3 linked regions of the Niabella beijingensis genome follow. Each later gene encodes a partner of the first gene's protein in a complex. Links are inferred from orthologs where the notes say so. Each region holds a gene or a part of one and is shown in the gene's direction. Other genes may lie near its edges.

The links. The genes of interacting proteins can lie anywhere in the genome.
Region 2: the proteins of K7B07_RS07915 (region 1) and smc are in contact, whole or in part, in a crystal structure (PDB 3ZGX), measured with the Bacillus subtilis proteins. The link is inferred for Niabella beijingensis from one-to-one orthologs.
Region 3: K7B07_RS07915 (region 1) and scpB share a complex: the UniProt entries of both Bacillus subtilis proteins name them as parts of the cohesin-like complex. The link is inferred for Niabella beijingensis from one-to-one orthologs.

Annotation. Positions count from the first base shown.
Region 1 is NZ_JAIQDI010000001.1:1,875,573-1,883,283, reverse strand. What follows is about bases 196-2,998. They hold K7B07_RS07915 (segregation and condensation protein A), read left to right. Parts: upstream 196-1,104; coding sequence 1,105-1,893; downstream 1,894-2,998. Other genes in these bases: K7B07_RS07905 (patatin-like phospholipase family protein), read right to left, coding at 2,379-2,998; K7B07_RS07910 (OsmC family protein), read left to right, coding at 1,913-2,329; mscL (large conductance mechanosensitive channel protein MscL), read left to right, coding at 582-998; frr (ribosome recycling factor), read left to right, coding at 196-509. In the rest of the region: more of frr, read left to right, coding at 1-195; more of K7B07_RS07905, read right to left, coding at 2,999-3,425; K7B07_RS07900 (hypothetical protein), read right to left, coding at 3,434-3,970; K7B07_RS07895 (helix-turn-helix domain-containing protein), read right to left, coding at 4,019-6,163; K7B07_RS07890 (AI-2E family transporter), read left to right, coding at 6,302-7,375; K7B07_RS07885 (hypothetical protein), read right to left, coding at 7,447-7,711. UniProt on the Bacillus subtilis protein: Participates in chromosomal partition during cell division. May act via the formation of a condensin-like complex containing Smc and ScpB that pull DNA away from mid-cell into both cell halves.
Region 2 is NZ_JAIQDI010000002.1:24,606-31,093, forward strand. The notes cover bases 1-4,035. They hold smc (chromosome segregation protein SMC), read left to right. Parts: upstream 1-307; coding sequence 308-3,835; downstream 3,836-4,035. Other genes in these bases: K7B07_RS16220 (lysine N(6)-hydroxylase/L-ornithine N(5)-oxygenase family protein), read left to right, coding at 1-8; K7B07_RS16230 (hypothetical protein), read right to left, coding at 3,888-4,035. Also shown: more of K7B07_RS16230, read right to left, coding at 4,036-4,715; K7B07_RS16235 (GNAT family N-acetyltransferase), read left to right, coding at 4,969-5,406; K7B07_RS16240 (carboxypeptidase-like regulatory domain-containing protein), read right to left, coding at 5,411-6,118; K7B07_RS16245 (hypothetical protein), read right to left, coding at 6,198-6,488. UniProt on the Bacillus subtilis protein: Required for chromosome condensation and partitioning.
Region 3 is NZ_JAIQDI010000002.1:329,570-334,907, forward strand. Bases 1-2,885 are described here. They hold scpB (SMC-Scp complex subunit ScpB), read left to right. Parts: upstream 1-949; coding sequence 950-1,822; downstream 1,823-2,885. Other genes in these bases: atpG (ATP synthase F1 subunit gamma), read left to right, coding at 1-861; lysA (diaminopimelate decarboxylase), read left to right, coding at 1,886-2,885. Outside these bases: more of lysA, read left to right, coding at 2,886-3,100; K7B07_RS17420 (hypothetical protein), read left to right, coding at 3,163-3,999; redox-regulated ATPase YchF, read right to left, coding at 4,591-5,338. UniProt on the Bacillus subtilis protein: Participates in chromosomal partition during cell division. May act via the formation of a condensin-like complex containing Smc and ScpA that pull DNA away from mid-cell into both cell halves.

The DNA of each region.
Region 1 (7,711 bases):
CCATTACGCACCTGGAGGCAGGACTGGCAAAAATACGCGCCGGAAAAGCAACACCACAGATACTGGATGGGATCTTTGTCGACTATTACGGATCCGCTATGCCGATTAACCAGGTGGGAAATATTACCGTGCTTGATGCCCGTACCATCAATATTCAGCCCTGGGAAAAAAATATGCTGCAGCCTATCGAACGGGCAATCATCGCTGCCAACATCGGCCTGAATCCCCAAAATGATGGTGTCAATATACGCCTGTTCCTGCCCCCCCTTACAGAAGAACGCAGAAAAGAACTGGTGAAGAAAAGTTTTGCTGAAGGCGAAAACTCAAAAATAGGAATCCGCAGTGCCCGCCGGGAAGTAATTGAAGGGATTAAAAAACTGCAGAAGGAAGGATTGAGCGAAGATGGCATGAAAGACGCAGAAGCAGTAGCCCAGCAACTTACAGACAAGTACATTGCCACTGTTGAAAAATACCTGGCTGTAAAGGAAAAAGAAATAATGGCCGTTTAACGTACATTATTTGCCCCGAAATATCAATAATCCAATCACTATTTTATAACTTAAAAATTCAAACACATGGGAATGCTTAAAGAATTTAAGGAATTTGCCATAAAAGGGAATGCGGTTGACCTGGCCGTGGGTGTTATTATTGGTGGGGCCTTTGGCAAAATTGTATCAAGCATTATTGATGATCTTATTATGCCGGTAGTAGGCGCGATCATCGGAAAACCGGACTTCAGCAGTCTTTACCTGGTGCTGAAAGGGAATGTCCCTCCAGGTACCAAACTGGAAGAAGCGCGGAAAATCGCGGATACTTCCATTTTCGCTTATGGTAACTTTATCACAATTGCCATTAATTTTCTGTTGCTGGCCCTGGTGATTTTCTGGATGGTGAAAGCAATGAATAGAATGAAGAAAGAGACCCCTGCGGAAGCAGCGGCACCTTCTTCTACAGACCAGTTACTGATGGAAATCAGGGATGCGCTGAAAAAGCAATAAAAATCTGCCCAACTTATTCACAAAACGTCCTGCATCACAGGACGTTTTTTAGTGTCAGGCCCTTATTTATTACATTTGTCTTCTTTTCACTGTTCAATATTTTCAGGTGAGTACAACATATCAGATAAAGCTTTCCCAGTTCGAAGGGCCTTTTGACCTCCTGCTATTCTTTATAGAGCGGGATGAACTCGATATTTACAATATCCCTATTACAAAGATCACCAACGATTTCCTGGTATATATCCGTGAACAGGAAGCCCTGAACATCGAATTGTCGAGTGAATTCATTCTTTTTATTTCCACGCTTATGCGCATCAAGGCAAAAATGCTGATCCCGCGCAAGGAACTGGATGCGCAGGGTAACGAGATCGATCCGAGGGAAGAACTGGTGAACAAGATACTGGAATATAAACGCTTTAAGGAAGCGTCAGCACAAATGGCCGAGCTTGAAGCGATGCGGATGCTGATGGTAAAAAGGGGGAATATTCAGAAAGAACTGTCGGTGATCGGGGAAGAAGCAGGCGAAGGCACCGAGATACACGCCATTACCATGTTCAAGCTGATGAAGGCGTTTGAAAAAGCGATGCAGCGGTATTCTGATAAGATAAATACTCCGGTGCATACGGTAGTACGGTACAACTATTCCATGGAAAACAGCCGGGTCAAGGTAATGGAAGAGGCGCAGCGTGCCAAGACACTTTCTTTCGAAAAGCTGTTTGATTACGCAGAGACCCGTGTGCACGCGATCTTCCTCTTCCTCTCCGTTCTGGAGCTGGTGCAGCAGAGCTTTCTGAAGATCATGATCGGAGACGGAAAGAATAATTTCATACTGGAATATGTAGCACCGGAAGACCGCGAAGAAACAATGACCGCGATCGAACCCTCATTCTCTTAACCATAAAAATATAAAACTCATGAAACGTTTTGCAACGGCCAACTGGCAGGGAACGGGAAAAGATGGAACGGGTAAGACCTCGACACAATCCGGTGTGTTAAGCGATACGCCTTATTCTTTTAAAACACGTTTTGAAGAAGGGAACCCCGGTACCAACCCGGAAGAGCTGGTAGCAGCGGCTCATGCCGGTTGTTTTACCATGAAGCTGAGCTTTGTGCTGAATGAAGCCGGTTTTACAGCCACCAATATCGATACCAAATGTACGGTTACCTTTGAAAATGGCGCTGTAACGGAAAGTCACCTGGATGTTCAGGCTGCGGTTCCGGGCATTGACCAGGAAAAATTCGATGCGGCCGTCAGGGATGCTGAGGCAAATTGCCCGATCAGCAAACTGCTGAATACAAAAATTACGGCCACAGCTGTACTGAACGGATAATGCTGCGATATATTATAATAGCCGGTGTCCGTAACGGGTGCCGGCTTTTTTAGGCCCAATCAGTCTCTCCGGGTTTTAACCGGGCCACATAGTTTTGCAGCGCGATCTTACCCAGCTGAACCATTTGTTTCATTTTGGCCGGTTCAAAAACAAGCCCGCCGGGACCGCCGTCCAGCGCCGTTTCGGGCTGCAGTACATGTAATTTTACCGGAGGACGGTTGATCAGATCTGTATAATCCGGGGAGGAACTGCTGAAATAACGTCCCAGTGCAGCTTCGGAGACACCATCGGCCCTCATGGCGGCCTTTACCTGGTTGATATAATTGAGAAAGTGAATGTGTTGCCGCGCTGCATACAGATCATTATCTGCCACATCGGTTATAAAAACAGCGACCGTTTGCAGTAAAATGGAAAGCAGGTTATTGTAAATTGCCGGGTCGGGTGCGCTGTTCCTGGCGGAAAGCAGGATGGTAAAGAGCTCATCCGCACCGGCTTCCAGCGCAATGCCGACGCCGGCATATTCGCGGGTACCGCCATCCACATACTGGTAATCCGGATGAATTGCTCCCGGAAGATCCTTATTGATCCGCACAGGAGGCATAAATACCGGTTGGCTGGCTGATGCCATTACCGCTCTTCTGAACTGCTCGGCGCTCTCTATCTTTTCTATGCGGTAATAGCTCCCCGCTGTTACGGGGGCGGGGTCTGTGGTATAGACCACTAATTCCTGGCTTTGCAAACAGGTAGTGGTCAGATATATTTTTTTGGCAGCAGTGCGCAGCTGCGCATAAAAAGTGTCGGTGTAGATCTGTCGCACCCGTGACCCCAGCCCGTTTGCGGTATACAACGAATTGCCGTTCCAGATACTGGTGCCCAGATTCTTTTCTTCAAGGAGGTCTCCGGTGGTAACACTGGTGTAGAGGTCTTCCAGTACATCGAGCTGATTCATGGCCGCAAGTGGGGCGATCAATGCCCCGGTGCTGGTTCCTATCACCGTGTCGAAGGTTAACCTGTAGGTGGTTTCCAGGTCTTTGATAACACCAACAGCAAATGCTCCTTTGGACCCTCCGCCACTTATGATCAATGCTTTATTCATAAAGAAGATTATTCAAATTGTGGTTGGACCTTACGGGTCTTATTGAACTGATAGGCGATGAACGACTGGAACCACCACTGGTTCAAATGATAATCCCGTTGTGCGGTAATGCCGATCTGTATTTTTTGCAGGAGTTCCAGCCCGATGCCCCCACCGGCCATGCGTTGCCGATGCGTACCCCAGTTGGCTTCTGCAAGCAGCTGGATATTTCCAAATGCCAGGGCCATGGGCTTTTGGGTCCTGAGGTCTGCAAGTTTTAATGCGGCTGCAGGGCCGAAGAGACCAGAGATCCTTTTATTGTTGTATACCATACCGGCATTGGCACCCAGCCGCAGCCGGTTAACAACAACCGTTATCTGCGGACTTAACGCAAGACCGCCGGTATAAAGATCCGGAGTAACGGACCGGAAGCCGGTGGTGAACCCGTTATTTAATTTGACCAGTAATATACCTCCCCTTGTAAATTCGGTAACCTGTTTTGTTTGTGCAGCTGCAGAAGAAAAAAAGAACAAAACAAGGAGGAGGGCACTTGTTTTTGAAGGCATCGGAAAGATTTCCTTAAAGATACTATTTTACCCGACCGGTTGGCACCCCTAATTTGAGTGACCGGAAACGGCTGCTGTTTTTGAGCCCTTGGCTGCCCAGTAGGTAAAATGATTGATGAGCACGCGCAGTTCATGAAATTCAAAAACGGGCAGGGCGCTTTTTGCTTCCTTTAATGAATCCCATTTTCTTGTTTCAAATGCATCTTGAAACCGACGCAACTGCTCTTCTGAAAAAAGTACATGGATATCCAGTATTCCCACGGAAGCCACCTTGGCAAAGTGCCCGAATACCGTACTGAGTGCCAGGTTCCGCTCTGCTGCGATGGCTTCAGGTCGCATTCCTTCCTCCAGCAGGGCATAACTGATAAGATGGGACGGTTTGGCGGGCTCTTTTTTAACGGGTGTAATGGTTCTGTCTGCAGCAATGAGCTTTTTGTCGAATAAATGCAGGTCCATCAGGCGAAGCAGGTACTGCTGCAGTTCTTCAGTCAGGGTTTCCACCGTGCGGTTATAAGCTTTGGCCCCTTTCTGGTTCTTGGTTTTGCTGTAATGTGCTTTTACGGGATCAAGAAGTCTGGTCTGCACCAGGTCAAAGAAATAATTAACGGCGCCAGCGCTTTTTTCGCTGATCGTGCGCCAGGTTTCTGCGGTGATCGTACGCATCTGGCGATGGATAAAATGTTCAAATTTCAGAAAAGTACTTTCGAGAAGTGTGGCCGATTGCTGTACCGGCTCGGATACACCGGAAAAATCCATGTGCTGGATCAGCGGGTTTTCGGCAGCTGCGATCCAGTTTTCCACTGCGGTTAAAATCGGTGCACTGTTGAAGGTTTGCAGCAGTTTGCTGATGGCAAACGTATGCTTTTCTTCTTCGTAGATCGATGCGATTTGTTCCGAGGCATCGGTGGCTTCATGAAAATCACTGATCCTTGTATCCCGGAAGATGTTCGATGCCCGGATGGGGGACTTCAGCACAATACCTTCCAGGGTCCTGCAGCGGCTTAGGGCCACATATACCTGGCCGTTGGTAAAAGAAGCCCCGGCGTCGATGATCACTTTGTCAAATGTAAGTCCCTGGCTCTTATGGATCGTAACGGCCCAGGCCAGCCGGAAGGGGAATTGTTCGTAACTGCCGGTAACCTCTTCCTGTATTTCTTTCTTTTCATCCAGATAGTATTTCTTGTTTTCCCATACTTCGCGTTCTACGGCGAGTTCTGCTTCAGTTCCTTCCGGTATCACAACGACCTTGTCGTCCTCGACCCGTACCACCCGGGCGATCCTTCCGTTATAATATTTTTTTGCTTCGGAAGCATCGTTGCGGATGAACATGACCTGTGCATCGGGTTTCAATACCAGCTGGGGATCATTGGGATAAAGATGTTCCTTAAAATCGCCGCTGATAATGGCCGGACAAGGAACCGCCGCACCCGGCAGCAATTCCAGCCGGCTGCTATTGATCCGGTCGGCCATATGATTGTGCGACACCAGGTAGATGTAATGATCCTGCGGTTCGAAAGAAGGTTGATACCGGGTATTCAGCAACTCAAAATCGATCCGGCTTTTTTCACCCTCGCGGATCGCATTAAGAAGGGAGATGAACAGGGCATCGCTTTGGCGGAATACCGTGGAAAGTTCCACCGTAACAAAAGGGGTGCTTTTCAGTGCCTTTGATTCAAAAAAATACGGGGAGGCATAATAGGGCGTCAGCAGTTTTTCAGCGGCAGATTTTACAACCGGGGGCAGCTGATACAGATCGCCGATCAGCAGCAACTGCACTCCGCCAAAGGCCAGTGAAGAGCGCCGGGCTGTTTTTAAAGCCAGATCGATCATATCCAGTACATCAGCCCGGAGCATTGATACCTCATCGATGATCAGTATTTCAAGCGCTCTTAACAGCTCCAGCTTTTCTTTCCGGTACTTGAAATGGGGCAACAGCTGCGGTATATTAATAGCTTCATTCCGGTCTACTGCATCCGTTGTGGGCACAAATGAAGTAAGGGGTAAACCAAACATCGAATGAATGGTTACCCCACCTGCATTGATCGCTGCAATGCCGGTAGGCGCCACCACAATATGCTTTTTTAATGTTTTACTGACGAACTGGTTCAGGAAAGTGGTTTTTCCTGTACCGGCCTTGCCGGTAAGGAAAACACTTCGCTGTGTGAACTCAATGATATTATAGATTTTTTCCAACAACGCGATGCTGCTTACAACATTTGATGACGGGTGTCATAGGCAGAACAAATATAATATTTAAATGATAAAAGACCATCAGTGCAGAAGAGTATATAAACAGAAAATACTCTATTTTTATAGTTATAAAAACATAAAATGACCTACAGGAAAATAGACAACAATATACTACGGCAAATTGTACTGATACTGCTCATCGGCCTTCTGGGATTTATGATCTTTTTTAACCTCCGGTATTTTACGCCCGGAGCCCTGGGTGCCATTACATTGTACATCCTTTTCCGTAAAACATTTTTCCGGCTTACCGAAGAACGGAAATGGAAAAAATCCCTGGCCAGTTTTCTTCTGATGTTTGGCACACTCCTGGTGATCGCGCTGCCGTTATGGCTGATCATAGAGGTAATGATCCCGCAGATCAGTAATCTGCTGGCCAATAAACAGGTGATCGTGGAAAAATACAATGCAGTTAAAGCGTTTATTGCCAGCAAGCCCCTGCTCAACCGGATCAACCTTTCTGACGAGTCCCTGATGCGCACCCTTGGAAAAGTGACCGCTTATTTCCCGGGCATCCTTAACTCAGTGGCTGAAATCTTTGTGAACATTTTTACCGCCCTGTTTATCCTCTATTTTATGCAGGTGAATGCGCGGGGAATGGAAAAACGGATCCGCCTGTTCATTCCTTTCAGCGATGACAACACCCAAACGCTTTGGGAAGAGACAAAGATGATGGTACGTTCCAATGCGCTGGGGATACCGATCCTGGCCCTGTGCCAGGGATTGGTGGCGGTGCTGGGATACTGGATATTCGGAGTGGGTAATTTTGTGATGTGGGGACTTATAACCGGTGCGGCTTCAATGATCCCCGCTGTAGGCACGATGATCGTATGGGTGCCTATCTGTATTGTTGTTTTTGCAACCGGACATGTAGGCAACGGCATCGGCCTTACCTTATACAGCCTGATCATTGTAGGCGGTATCGATAACGTGTTGCGGTTTACCATCCTTAAGAAAATCGGGGACATTCATCCGCTGATAACGGTTTTTGGTGTGATCCTGGGTCTTAAGCTCTTCGGCATCATGGGGCTGATCTTTGGCCCGCTGTTTATGTCGTACTTTTTATTAATGATCCAGGTGTACCGCATCGAATTCGGAAAGAAGAGCGACAAGCTGCCCCACGGACCCGAAACGGTGGGCGTTGTCGAAAAAAAATGAATGAAATGAAACCGTAACTACCGGTGTGCAACATCAACACGGAGTCGGTTTTTTTGATAGCAGCACCGTCCTTATCCCAGCTGATACAACAACTTTTTTACAAGACGCGCATTGGTTACAATAGCCATCAGGATCAATGCTGCCGCCAGCAGGAGCACGATCCAGTTGACGAAGGAAGAAAGCTCCGGACGTCCGAACATCACAAACTGATGAAAGGCCCATTGCATTACCTGGGTGCAGACGAGTGCGATAAGGACAATAAAGAGATAGACCGGGACGAACTGGTTGGACACATTTTTTCCCAGCCAGGCAGGGGAATAACCAAGCACCAGCAGC
Region 2 (6,488 bases), on another replicon or contig:
CCGCATAAGGGAGTGGCCCTCGTTGATAACAATAAAATAATCTGTTTTTCAGGTAGCAACAATCTGTAAGAAAGCGTGTTATTACCAAAGAACCGGCCCGATAGCACAATATTTCCTGGAATTATCCCCCATATTCAACCGCCGGCGGTGATCCATATCCCGCGGGCCCGGGGAATGTAATATTGAGGGTTATCCACAGCTTTTCCACGTTTTTGCCTTGTTTTCCACCCTTATGTGTGCAAAAACAGGCTTTCGCATTGGGGCCGGAACCGTTATTTTCGCCTTTACATTAAAACAGAAAAATACTGTGCGCTTAAAAAGTCTTGAAATAAAAGGGTTTAAAAGTTTTGCCGATAAAACGGTCGTTAATTTCGACGACAATATTACCGGCATTGTGGGACCGAACGGTTGCGGAAAATCCAATATTGTGGACAGCATCCGCTGGGTGATCGGGGAACAGAAGATCAGCGCCCTCCGGAGCGAGAACCTGGATTCGCTGGTGTTTAACGGATCGAAAACCCGTTCGGCAAGCGGATTGGCAGAGGTGAGTCTGACCTTTGAGAATACCAAGAACCTGCTGCCTACCGAATTCAGCACCGTGCGCATTACCCGCAAATTTTATAAAAGCGGGGAAAGTGAATACCGGCTGAATGATGTGCAGTGCCGGCTGAAGGATATCCAGAACCTGTTTATGGATACCGGGGTGAGTACGGACTCTTATGCCATCATTGCCCTGGACATGGTGGATGACCTTATCAAAGACAAGGACAACAGCCGCCGCCGGATGCTGGAGCAGGCTGCCGGTATTTCCATTTATAAGACGCGTAAAAAAGAGGCCAAGCAAAAGCTGGATGCTACCGAGCAGGACCTGAACCGGATCGAAGACCTGCTGTTTGAGATCAACAACCAGCTGAAGGCCCTGGAAAGTCAGGCTAAAAAAGCAGAAAAATACCACGAGATAAAAAAAGAATACCGTGAGGTAAGCATTGAACTGGCCAAAGCGGCACTGGAAGGGTTTAACCTTACCTATAAAGAACTGAATGAACAGCAGCAGGCGGAGACGGATAAGTCGGTACGACTGGAAGCGGAGATTGCTACTGCCGAAGCGCATATAGAGCAGGAGAAGCTGGTGTTTATTGAAAAAGAACGCGCCCTGCAAAGCATGCAGGCCGCCTATAACGAGCTGGTACAACAGGTGCGCACCAAAGAGGGCGATAAGAACCTGGCCGTACAACGCCTGCAATACCTGAAAGAACGGGAAACCGGTCTGCAGGAATTCCTTTCCAAATCCGACGCACAACTAAAGGGCATCGAAGAAAGCATCGGCTTTACACAACAGCAGGTGGGTGATGAAGAAAAAGCATATGAGGGACTCACGGAACAACTGGAGAATTTCCGGGATGAAGTGACCCGCAAACGTAACATACTGGATGAGCAGCGCCACGGTGTGGACAGTCTGCGTATGGAATACCAGCAGGTGCAGCGCGAACAGTTTGAGGCGGAGAAGAAAGTAGCGGTAGCCGATACTTCGGTACAGAACCTGCAACGGGCCATTCACCAGATCGAGGATGAATCGGCGCAACGGGAAGAACACTTACAAAAAGTACAATCCGATCACGCCCTGAAGGAACGGGAGCTGGAAGAAAAGAACGCTTCCCTGGAACAGCTGCAGGCACATCACGATCATACCAAGGAACAGATCCTGCAAACACAGGGTATTGTGGAAGAGCTGCGCAATAAGCTGGCAGATGAAAACCGTACCCTGGATGCAAAGCGGAATGAACACGACCTGCTGAAAAGTATGATCGATTCGATGGAGGGCTACCCCGAAAGCGTAAAATTCCTGCACAACAATAAAGAATGGAATACCCAGGCGCCCATCCTTTCTGATATTCTTTATGTAAAAGAAGAATACCGCACGGCGCTGGAGAATGTGCTGGAACCTTATCTGAACTATTACGTAGTGGAAGACCTGCAACAGGGACTGCAGGCCGTTCATCTGCTGAGCGATCAGAAAAAAGGGAAGGCCAATTTCTTTTTGCTGAATAAGATTGAAGCGGATAACAGCAATGGTCACAGTTTACAGGGCGCCATCCCGGCGCTGGAAGTGATCGAGGTGGAGGCACGATACCGCAAGCTGGCAGAACACCTGCTGGGCAATGTATTTATTGCAGAAGGAGAAGAAGCGCTGGAGAACAGCAACGGTTCTGTAGTGATCGAAAAACAGGGCAAGTTTGTAAAAGGCAAGTTCACCCTTACCGGTGGCAGCGTGGGCCTGATCGAAGGAAAGAAGATCGGCCGGGTAAAGAACCTGGAAAAACTGCAGGAAGATATAGCGGCGCAGGATGAAGTGGTACAAAACCTGCGGGCGCAGATACAGGCAAGGCACAATGAAGTGATCGCCTTTAATGAAGACCTGCGCGAAAATGCCATCAAAGAAACGCAGAAGGAGATCCAGGAACTGACCAACGCGGTATTTGCATTGCAGAACCGGTCGGAGAACCTGCAAAGCCAGCAGGGTACTGCAAAGAACCGGGTAGAAGAACTTACAGAGCAATTACAGAATACACAAAGCTCGGTTGCCGGTGTACGGCAGTCGCTGGCGGAATTTACCGAAATCCTGCAGCAGAATGCCAACAAGCTTTCTGAAGCAGAAGAGACGTTTAAACAGGCCGAAGGCGGATACCAGGAAGCTACAACACAGTTTAACGAATTTAACCTGAACGTAACCCGGCAGCAAAGCAAAGTGACAGCCCTGAAGCAGGAACTGAATTTTAAGACCAACCAGCTGGACGAACTGAAGCGCCAGATCGAACAAAGCACGACCCAGTTATCGGATACCGGCGGCGAGATCATCAGTTCTGAGAGCGCCCTGAAAGAGGTCGAAGAAACATTGCTGAACCTGATCCGCAGCCGCGAACAGGACCAGCAAACATTGAACGAAGCCGATCAGTCGTACTACAATATGCGGAACGTGCTGAACGAAAAAGAAAGCGAACTGCGGCATAAGATCCGTGAGAAGGAGCAGGTAGAGCATTTGCTGGCAGCCATTAAAGACAAATTGAATGAGCTGAAGCTGCAGCTGGCCGGCACACGGGAGCGGCTGAACGTGGAGTTCAAGATCCAGATCGAAGATATCCTGGATGATCCGCGCAGTTCGGAAACAGCCGTGGAAGAATTGCAGGAAAAGGCCGACCGGATGAAAAAGCGGCTGGAGAACCTTGGTGAAGTGAACCCTACGGCCATTGAAGCATTTACGGAAATGAAGAAGCGCTATGAGTTTATTGTAGAACAGAAAAGCGACCTGGTAAATGCAAAGGAAAGCCTGTTAAAGACCATTGAAGAAGTAGAAGCTACGGCCAACCAGAAATTCCTCGATACCTTTAACCAGGTGCGGGAGAATTTTCAGAAAGTATTTAAATCGCTGTTTACAGAGGACGATCAGTGTGACCTTGTACTGGAGAACCCGGAAAACCTTGCAGATACGGGGATCGATGTAGTGGCAAAACCAAAAGGGAAACGCCCGACCTCATTAACACAGCTGAGCGGGGGAGAACGGACCCTGACGGCAACCGCGCTGTTGTTTGCCATCTACCTGATCAAACCGGCACCGTTCTGTATCCTCGATGAGGTGGATGCTCCGCTGGATGATGCCAACGTGGGCAAGTTCACCAATATGATCCGCCAGTTCAGTCAGAATTCCCAGTTCATTATCGTTACGCACAACAAAACCACGATGAGCACGGTGGATGTGATCTATGGGGTAACGATGCAGGAGCCGGGTGTAAGCAAACTGGTAAGCGTGGATTTTCGCAGCCTTGCGGCACAGAATTAGGTTTTTAGTTGTTATTATTTAAATAGGCCGCCTGTTACTGCAGGTGGCTTTTTTATTGCTCATCAAACGGGTAATTCCGGAGGCGCCGGCACTCGCCGGTCTGCGCATCGATCTTTAGTACCTCAAGGGCCCGGTTCCTTGTTTCCCGTTCTTCGCCGAATATATAAAAAACGCCTTCGGGGCCCGTTTCTATGCGAAAGGTGAGCAACGAATAGAGCTGCCGGTTGGCTCGGTGCTGTTCAAAAATCTGGTGTGCCGCGGCATAGTTAATGGCCGACTGGTTGGCGATACTGTCAAATTCCGCGGTGGTTGCGCGGAACCTGCGTACCAGCCGCGAACGCTCGGGGTGCACCCAGCCTTCATTCCGGACAATGACACCGCCGGAGGAGCTGCTGTTGTTGATGACACAGTCGTCGGAAAAACGGCAGTCATGACTGCCCAGGTATCCAAACATACCATAATGCAGATAGGCATAATGATGATAGCCGGATATAAAATAATGCAGCCCGTTTGCAGTGGTTAATACAATGGTATCCTGCTTCAGAAAACTGCGGTAGGGAACCTGTAAAGAATAAGATATGTCGTTCCCCTTCTGATCATCAAATGAAGGACGGAGCATCGTGTCCTGACAGAACGTTCCGCCCCGGAGCAGCCGGAAACGCAGTGCTGACAGCTCTTTGCGGTTAAACCCTGAAAAACGGATATTGGGCTGCTCCGTGATGATACGTACCGTATCACATTCGGCAGAAAATCTTTCACCGTCTTTTTCTGCCTGCTTCTGTCTCCGTTGCATGGACCAGTAAGTGCCTCCGATGCCTATCAGAACAAGAGCAAGCAGGATGCAGGCAGCGATCAAAAATGCTTTCAGGTATCGGTTCATATGTGTTATACGGGTTGAACCCGCAATTGCAAAAATCGCTTTGTTTTGGTAAAAACGGACTTTTATATGCAGGTTATTGATCCTTATTCTTTGCAGATACTGTTTTGCCGGATCACACCGGTAACAGGTATGCGTTTCCATTGGCGGCTGTAAGTGTTTCCGGACTGGTATTGCCTGCTATGGAAATGGTTGACCGCTGCTGCAAACGGTCCGGCCGAAACCGTATATTTGCGGCTCAACAAACAGCATCCATATGATCTTGCCGGCCGTTCCCGGACAGTATCCGAGGCTTCTAGCGATATGGGAATCTGCAGTGCATGCCACGCACGATTTTCTCCGCCGGGAAGATTTTGATTATTACAAGGCGCGGATGCCGGAATATTTCGGAATGGTGCGGTTGTTTGTTTACCGGGATGTGACCACCGGCACGCTGACCGGCTTTCTTGGTATAACGGACAAACAGGTTCAAATGCTTTTTGTAGATGAGGCCGCGCGGGGAAAGGGTGTGGGAAAGCAGCTGCTGGAGCATGCAGTAACGCTGGGATGCGATGCCGTTGATGTAAACGAGCAGAATATACAGGCGATCGGTTTTTACCTGCACCAGCGATTTGAAATTACCGGGCGTGCTGCTACCGATGGTGCCGGCAAGCCCTACCCGTTGCTGCACCTGAAAAAGGTTTCTGCTTCTTAGCTTTTTATTTTTTTCTGCGGATAAATTCTTTATACCGGTCATTAATATAGGCAGTCATACTGGGCCGGTCAAGCGTCCGCGCCAGTTGATAGGAGGGACGGTACTGGTACATGAATTGCTGCAGCGAATCATTTTTTAAACCGGTAAGCCGGCTTACCCAGCCCGGTGAAAAAACATAATCAATATAGGCTTCCTCTTCATTCTTGATCAGCTGCTTCCTGAATTTACGCTGCTCCTTTGCCTTTTTGGAAAAATGGCTGATGGGACTTACAGAAATTCCAAATCCGTCCGAAGGACGATTGCCACCGGTAATGCCCGGCCCTTTTTCGAAATAATCACTGTATTCTTTCCGGCGCCGTAAGGAATCCAGCTGATAATTACTGGACACCGTAACCGTCCGTAACGTGCGGGGATCCTCTTTAAGGCCTACATCATAGCCTGTTTTTAATAACTGCTCTTCCACCTTCACCGTATCGCTGGTCATGCCGGTAAACGAAAAAACAACAAGATCCCGGTTCTTTGCTTCAATCACATAAGTACCGGCAGGTGTCGCCACGGTGGTCTTTCCGCTGGTCAGATTGGTGACCGAAGCTCCGGGCACCGGTGTGTCGTTGGTGTATAAAAAAATATTGCCTCTGAGGTGAGTTTGTCCGATAGCCGCTGCAGGCAACAGCGTTGTTCCCGTAAGTAGTATGAAAAGGATGCGCCACATATATTAAATAAAATTAAGCCGGCTTTTTGATCGGGAAACAGCGCCGTATCCAATCTTTTGTTAAAGCGAAGCAGGAGCTTTAACGGGCCTCGCCAATATCCTGGTTGGTCAATGTATAGGTTTTCAGCATTTCTCCCGGGTTCTTTGAACTGACAGACCAGCGGGCTATATTGAATATATTGGAAGTATCGCTGCAAGCTGGTGCGCCGGCAGCAGCAGGCATCAGACTGCAATTGACGGCTGTCCGCTGCTTTTCACCAATAATGATTTTTGCAATATTAAAAGGCAGAAGTACTGAGGACGGAGGACAATCTTTTAAGCAGATCGTTTCCACCACCTGGGTGCTGGAATTGGCATCCACGAGTATCTT
Region 3 (5,338 bases), on another replicon or contig:
GTTCGGAATCGCATCAGTTCGGTACAAAGCATGCAGCAGATCACGAAGGCTATGAAAATGGTGAGTGCTGCCAAATTCCGCCGGGCACAGGATGCCATCGTTCAAATGCGGCCTTATGCTCAGAAATTACAGGAAATGCTGAGCAATATTGTCAGCAATAACGATGGGGATACCGAGATCGCACTGGCTGCGGAACGGCCTGTTGAAAAGGTGTTGCTTATTGTGATCACGAGCGACCGCGGACTGGCCGGAGCCTTTAATGCCAATGTAGTAAAGCTGGCCAAAGCCCTGATCCGTGAAAAATACCAAAGCCAGTTTGAAAAAGGAAATATAACGATCTGGAACCTGGGTAAAAAAGGATATGAAGCCCTGAGTAAGGCGGGGTACAAAACAGATGATACCTATAAGGATATTTTCCTCCGGCTTTCATTTGAAAATGTGCAGAAAATTGCCACGGAAGCAATGAAGGCCTTCGAAGAAAAACAGTTTGATGCGGTGGAGATTGTATACAGCCAGTTTAAAAATGCCGCCACACAGCTGTTTACAGCAGAGCCCTTCCTGCCGATTCCCAAGGTGGAGAAGAAGGCGGGCACTACAAAAGCCGATTTTATTTTTGATCCCAATAAGGAAGAATTGATTGCTGAACTGATGCCCAAAATTTTGAACACCCAGCTGTTCAAAGCCGTACTGGATTCGAATGCATCGGAACACGGGGCGCGGATGACCTCCATGGATAAGGCATCAGAAAATGCAAATGAAATGCTGCGTAACCTGAAACTTTCTTACAACAGGGCGCGGCAGGCTGCAATTACCACCGAATTGACGGAGATCGTGAGCGGTGCTGCGGCATTACAGGGATAAAATATTTGTTCGGGGTTTCAGGTTTAAGGTTCAATGTTGTTTTGCCCTTAACTTTAAACCTTGAACGCTTAAACTTTGAACCTTCATCATGGACATCACCGGATTGATCCCACATATTGAAGCATTAATCTTTGCAAGTGATAAGCCACTGACCCCGCTGGAATTGACGGACCTGCTGAATAATGCCTTTGGGTTTATGGAGGATAAGATCACGCTGGACCAGGTAGAAGCGGCTATCAGCGGTATCATTGAAAAATATGATGCAGAGTTTTATCCGTTTGAAGTGCGCGAAAGCGGCGGTGGCTGGCAGTTCCTTACCAAAAAGGATTATCACAAGACCGTTGCCCAGATCAATGGGGATAAATTTATGAAACGGCTGTCGCCTGCCGCACTGGAAACCTTATCGATCATTGCATACAAACAACCGGTTACCAAAGGCGAGATCGAAGCCATCCGCGGCGTGAGTGCAGATTATGCCATTCAGAAATTACTGGAAAAAGAACTGGTCATCATCAGCGGACGCAATGAAAAACTGCCGGGTCACCCGCTGGTATACTCCACATCAAAAACATTTATGGATTATTTTGGGATCAATTCAGCTGATGAGTTGCCCAGGATAAAAGAGGTACTGGCGGAACAGGAGATCCTTCCCACACCGGTGGATGAAGAGGGGAATGCAGTAGTTCCGGAAACACCGGCGGATGAAACAGATCCGCTGCTGGCCGTAGCTGAAAACGGCGAACTGATCGAAACCGCTGAAACCGGGGAGGAAGCGGAAGAAACGGAGGATGTAGCTATGGCAGAAGAGACGCCCGCTGCCGGAGCAGAAGAGGAGGAAGTGCATGCTGATGAGGAAGCGCCAAAAGAGGACGAAGCAGCCGAAATGGATCCGGATGGGGATAATGAGGAAGATGCGCAGGATGAAACGGAGGACGACTCAAAGAAGCCGGAAGAAGAATAGCTGCTGCCCGACATATTATTTTTATGTAGCAGTAATTTTACTGCTTTTTTTGTAAATACTATTATGAGCGAACAATTAACAAACGAACAACTGATTCAGATTGCGAATGAATTCGGAACCCCCGTATATGTATACAACGCTGATAAGATCGAAACGCAATACCAGCGGTTAAGTAATGCGTTTGGCGCGGAACGGGTAAAGATATTCTATGCGGCAAAAGCATTGACGAATCTGAGCGTGCTTCGTTTTATTCACCATCTCGGTGCCAATGTAGACTGCAGTTCCATCAACGAAGTAAAACTGGCGCTACGGGCGGGTTTTGAGCCATCAAGAGTGCTGTATACCAGCAACGGGATCCATTTTACAGAAATTGAGGAGGCCCTGAAGCTGGGTGTTTTTGTGAATATCGACAGTCTTTCCAATCTTAAAAAGCTGGGAGAAAAATATGGAAATCAATACCCGGTAGGAGTGCGGCTGCGCCCGAACATCATGGCCGGGGGAAACCTGAAAATATCAACCGGTCACGACCGGAGCAAGTTTGGCATTCCTGTGGAACAGCTGCCGCAGTTAATGGATATTGTAAAGAGCAGTAATATTGTGATCCACAACCTGCATATTCATACCGGAAGTGATATTAAAGATGCGGATGTATTTATAAAAGGGATCGATGTATTGTTTGACATTATCCCTCATTTTCCTGATCTGAAATCGATCGACCTGGGAGGCGGCTTTAAAGTGGGCTATAAGGAAGATGATCCGGTGATCAATATAGAAGAACTTTCTCAAAAAGTGCTGGCGGCATTTGATGCACATGAGGCGGCGCGCCACCTGGAGATATGGTTCGAACCTGGTAAGTTTATCGTGAGCGAGTCGGGCTGCCTGATCACTTCGGTAAACCTGCTTAAAGAAACGGCTGCCACCACTTTTGTAAACATCAACAGCGGATTCAATCACCTGATCCGTCCTATGTTCTATGATGCGTACCACCGGATCGAGAACATTACCAATCCGGAAGGGGCGGTTAATACCTATTCGGTAGTGGGTAATATTTGTGAAACCGATACGTTTGCCTGGGATCGTCCGTTGCCGGAAGTAAGAGAGGGAGACTTGCTGGTATTTTACAATGCCGGTGCCTACGGCTATGAAATGGCCTCCACATTCAATTCACGGTTCCGGCCCGCCGAAGTGATCGTGCGGAACGGAAAGGCACAGCTGATCCGCAAAAGAGATGTCTTCGAGGATCTGATCCGCAATCAGGTGGAAGTGGATCTGAAATAAACAATGCCGGTGACTATGGAAACCCGAAGAAAAGCGGTCTTTAATAGGAATAAAGATGCTTTATGAACTATTCGGGCTTTTTGTTATTATGGCTGCTGGTTGTCGGTTCCTGTAATGAAAATTCTTTTGCCGGTAATAACGACGGGAAAGGGAATGACCCAGATCCTGTAAAAATACAGCCACCTTCTTATTCCGGTGCTGCCAAAACCATTCATGTATTCGTCGCATTGTGCGATAATCAATACCAGGGAATTGTACCCGTACCTGCACGGATCGGCAACGGGCAGGATCCCGATAATAACCTGTACTGGGGAACCAGCTATGGTATACGTACCTATTTCAAAAAGAGCAGGGAATGGAAGTTCTTATACAAAGAAAAAAGGGAAGGTTTTGTGCTGGAACGTGTTGTTTTTAAACATGTAAATAAAAACTATTACCTGGTTGCTGATGCTTATGACGGTCGGTTTATAAAAAATGCTACGGTCGATTTTTTTAAAAGCAGCAGCGGACAGATAAAAGATACCTTAGAGGTGGATCATACCGTCATCGGGTTATATGGAAATGCAAAACTGATTGCTTATATAGGACATGACGGACTGATGGATTTTAAGCTGGATGAGGCGTTCAGGCGTACGGACCGGGAACAGCGGGATTGTATTGTACTGGCCTGTTACAGCAGGAATTATTTTAAGCCTCATTTAAAACCGACCGGAACCAATCCCTTACTCTGGACAACCGGACTAATGGCGCCGGAAGCATATACACTGCATGATGCGCTGAGCGGGTACATTCAAAATGAACCTGCCGAAAAAATAAGAGTTCACGCAGCCAGGGCATACAGTCATTATCAGAAATGCTCCGAAAAAGCGGCCAGGAACCTGCTTGTAAGCGGGTGGTAGGCGGTTGCTGCCAGAACAATTTTATGCCGCCCGGCTGCTTTGGAGGCTTGAAACCATTAAGTCATTAAGGGCCATTGAAGATACCACTAAGGCGGTAGAACCCCCAAAACATAAAGCATTTATATAGGTCCTTATGGTTCCGGGAATCTCGTCGACTTCGCGACGGCAATGCCACAAATACACCAAGGCACAAAGAGCCACAAAGGGATTAAACCGTTTCCAACAACTTTGTGTATCCTGGATTCCTGGCATCCTGGTGGTGGGATAAATGGGGTTACGAAGCCGAGAAGCCGCAAAGAAAACGAAGGATGATTTTATATTGATTGGAACTTGGGGCCGGCCCTTAAAACCATTAAGTCATTAAGGGCCATTGAGCATTTTGGAGACCTCGTGCAGGTTTGAGCCCTGATGTTTTGTAGAGGGAATGTTACAATTATGCGAAGCCAAAACAGTATGAAAAGGTTGGACCGAACCGGAAATCCTGGTGCTTCTTAATGCCTTGGCGTCTTGGTGGCGGAGATACCACAAATGTAATATTAAATCGTGCAGGCCGCAGATCCGGGCACTCCAGGCCCCTGTTGCGGTCAAGCCTTATACATTGAACCGGAAGTGCATAATGTCGCCATCCTTTACCAGGTATTCCTTCCCTTCGATGCGCAGCTTGCCGGCTTCGCGTGCACTGGCTTCGGATTTATACTGTACAAAATCACTATAGGCGATCACCTCTGCTTTGATAAAGCCTTTTTCAAAATCGGTATGGATCACACCGGCACATTGTGGCGCTTTCCAGCCGTTGTGGAAGGTCCAGGCGCGTACTTCCTGAACCCCTGCTGTGAAGTAGGTGTTTAATCCCAATAGTTTATAGGCAGAACGGATCAGCCGGTCCAGCGCCGGTTCCGTCATTTTGTATTCTTCCATAAACAGCGCTTTATCATCCGGGTCTTCCATTTCTGATATCTGTGCCTCAATGGAGTTGTTCATGATGATCATTTCTGCATTCTCGCTTTTAATGGCTTCTTTCAGTGCTTCGGAGAACTGATTGCCGGTATGCATGGACGGCTCATCCACATTTGCTACGTACAGAACCGGTTTATCGGTAAGCAGGAAAAGATCGGCGATCGCTTCTTTTTCCTCTTTGCTCAGGTCTAAAGAGCGAATGCTTTTTCCCTGCTCCAGGTGCTGTTTGCAGCGCTGCAGAATTTCTACTTCCGTTTTGATCTTGGGATCTGTTTTGGCCTGCTTTTCTTTTTTCTGTACCTGTTTCTCCACACTGTCCAGGTCCTTCAGCTGCAGTTCCGTATCAATGATCTCTTTATCACCTACAGGGTTGATCGCACCT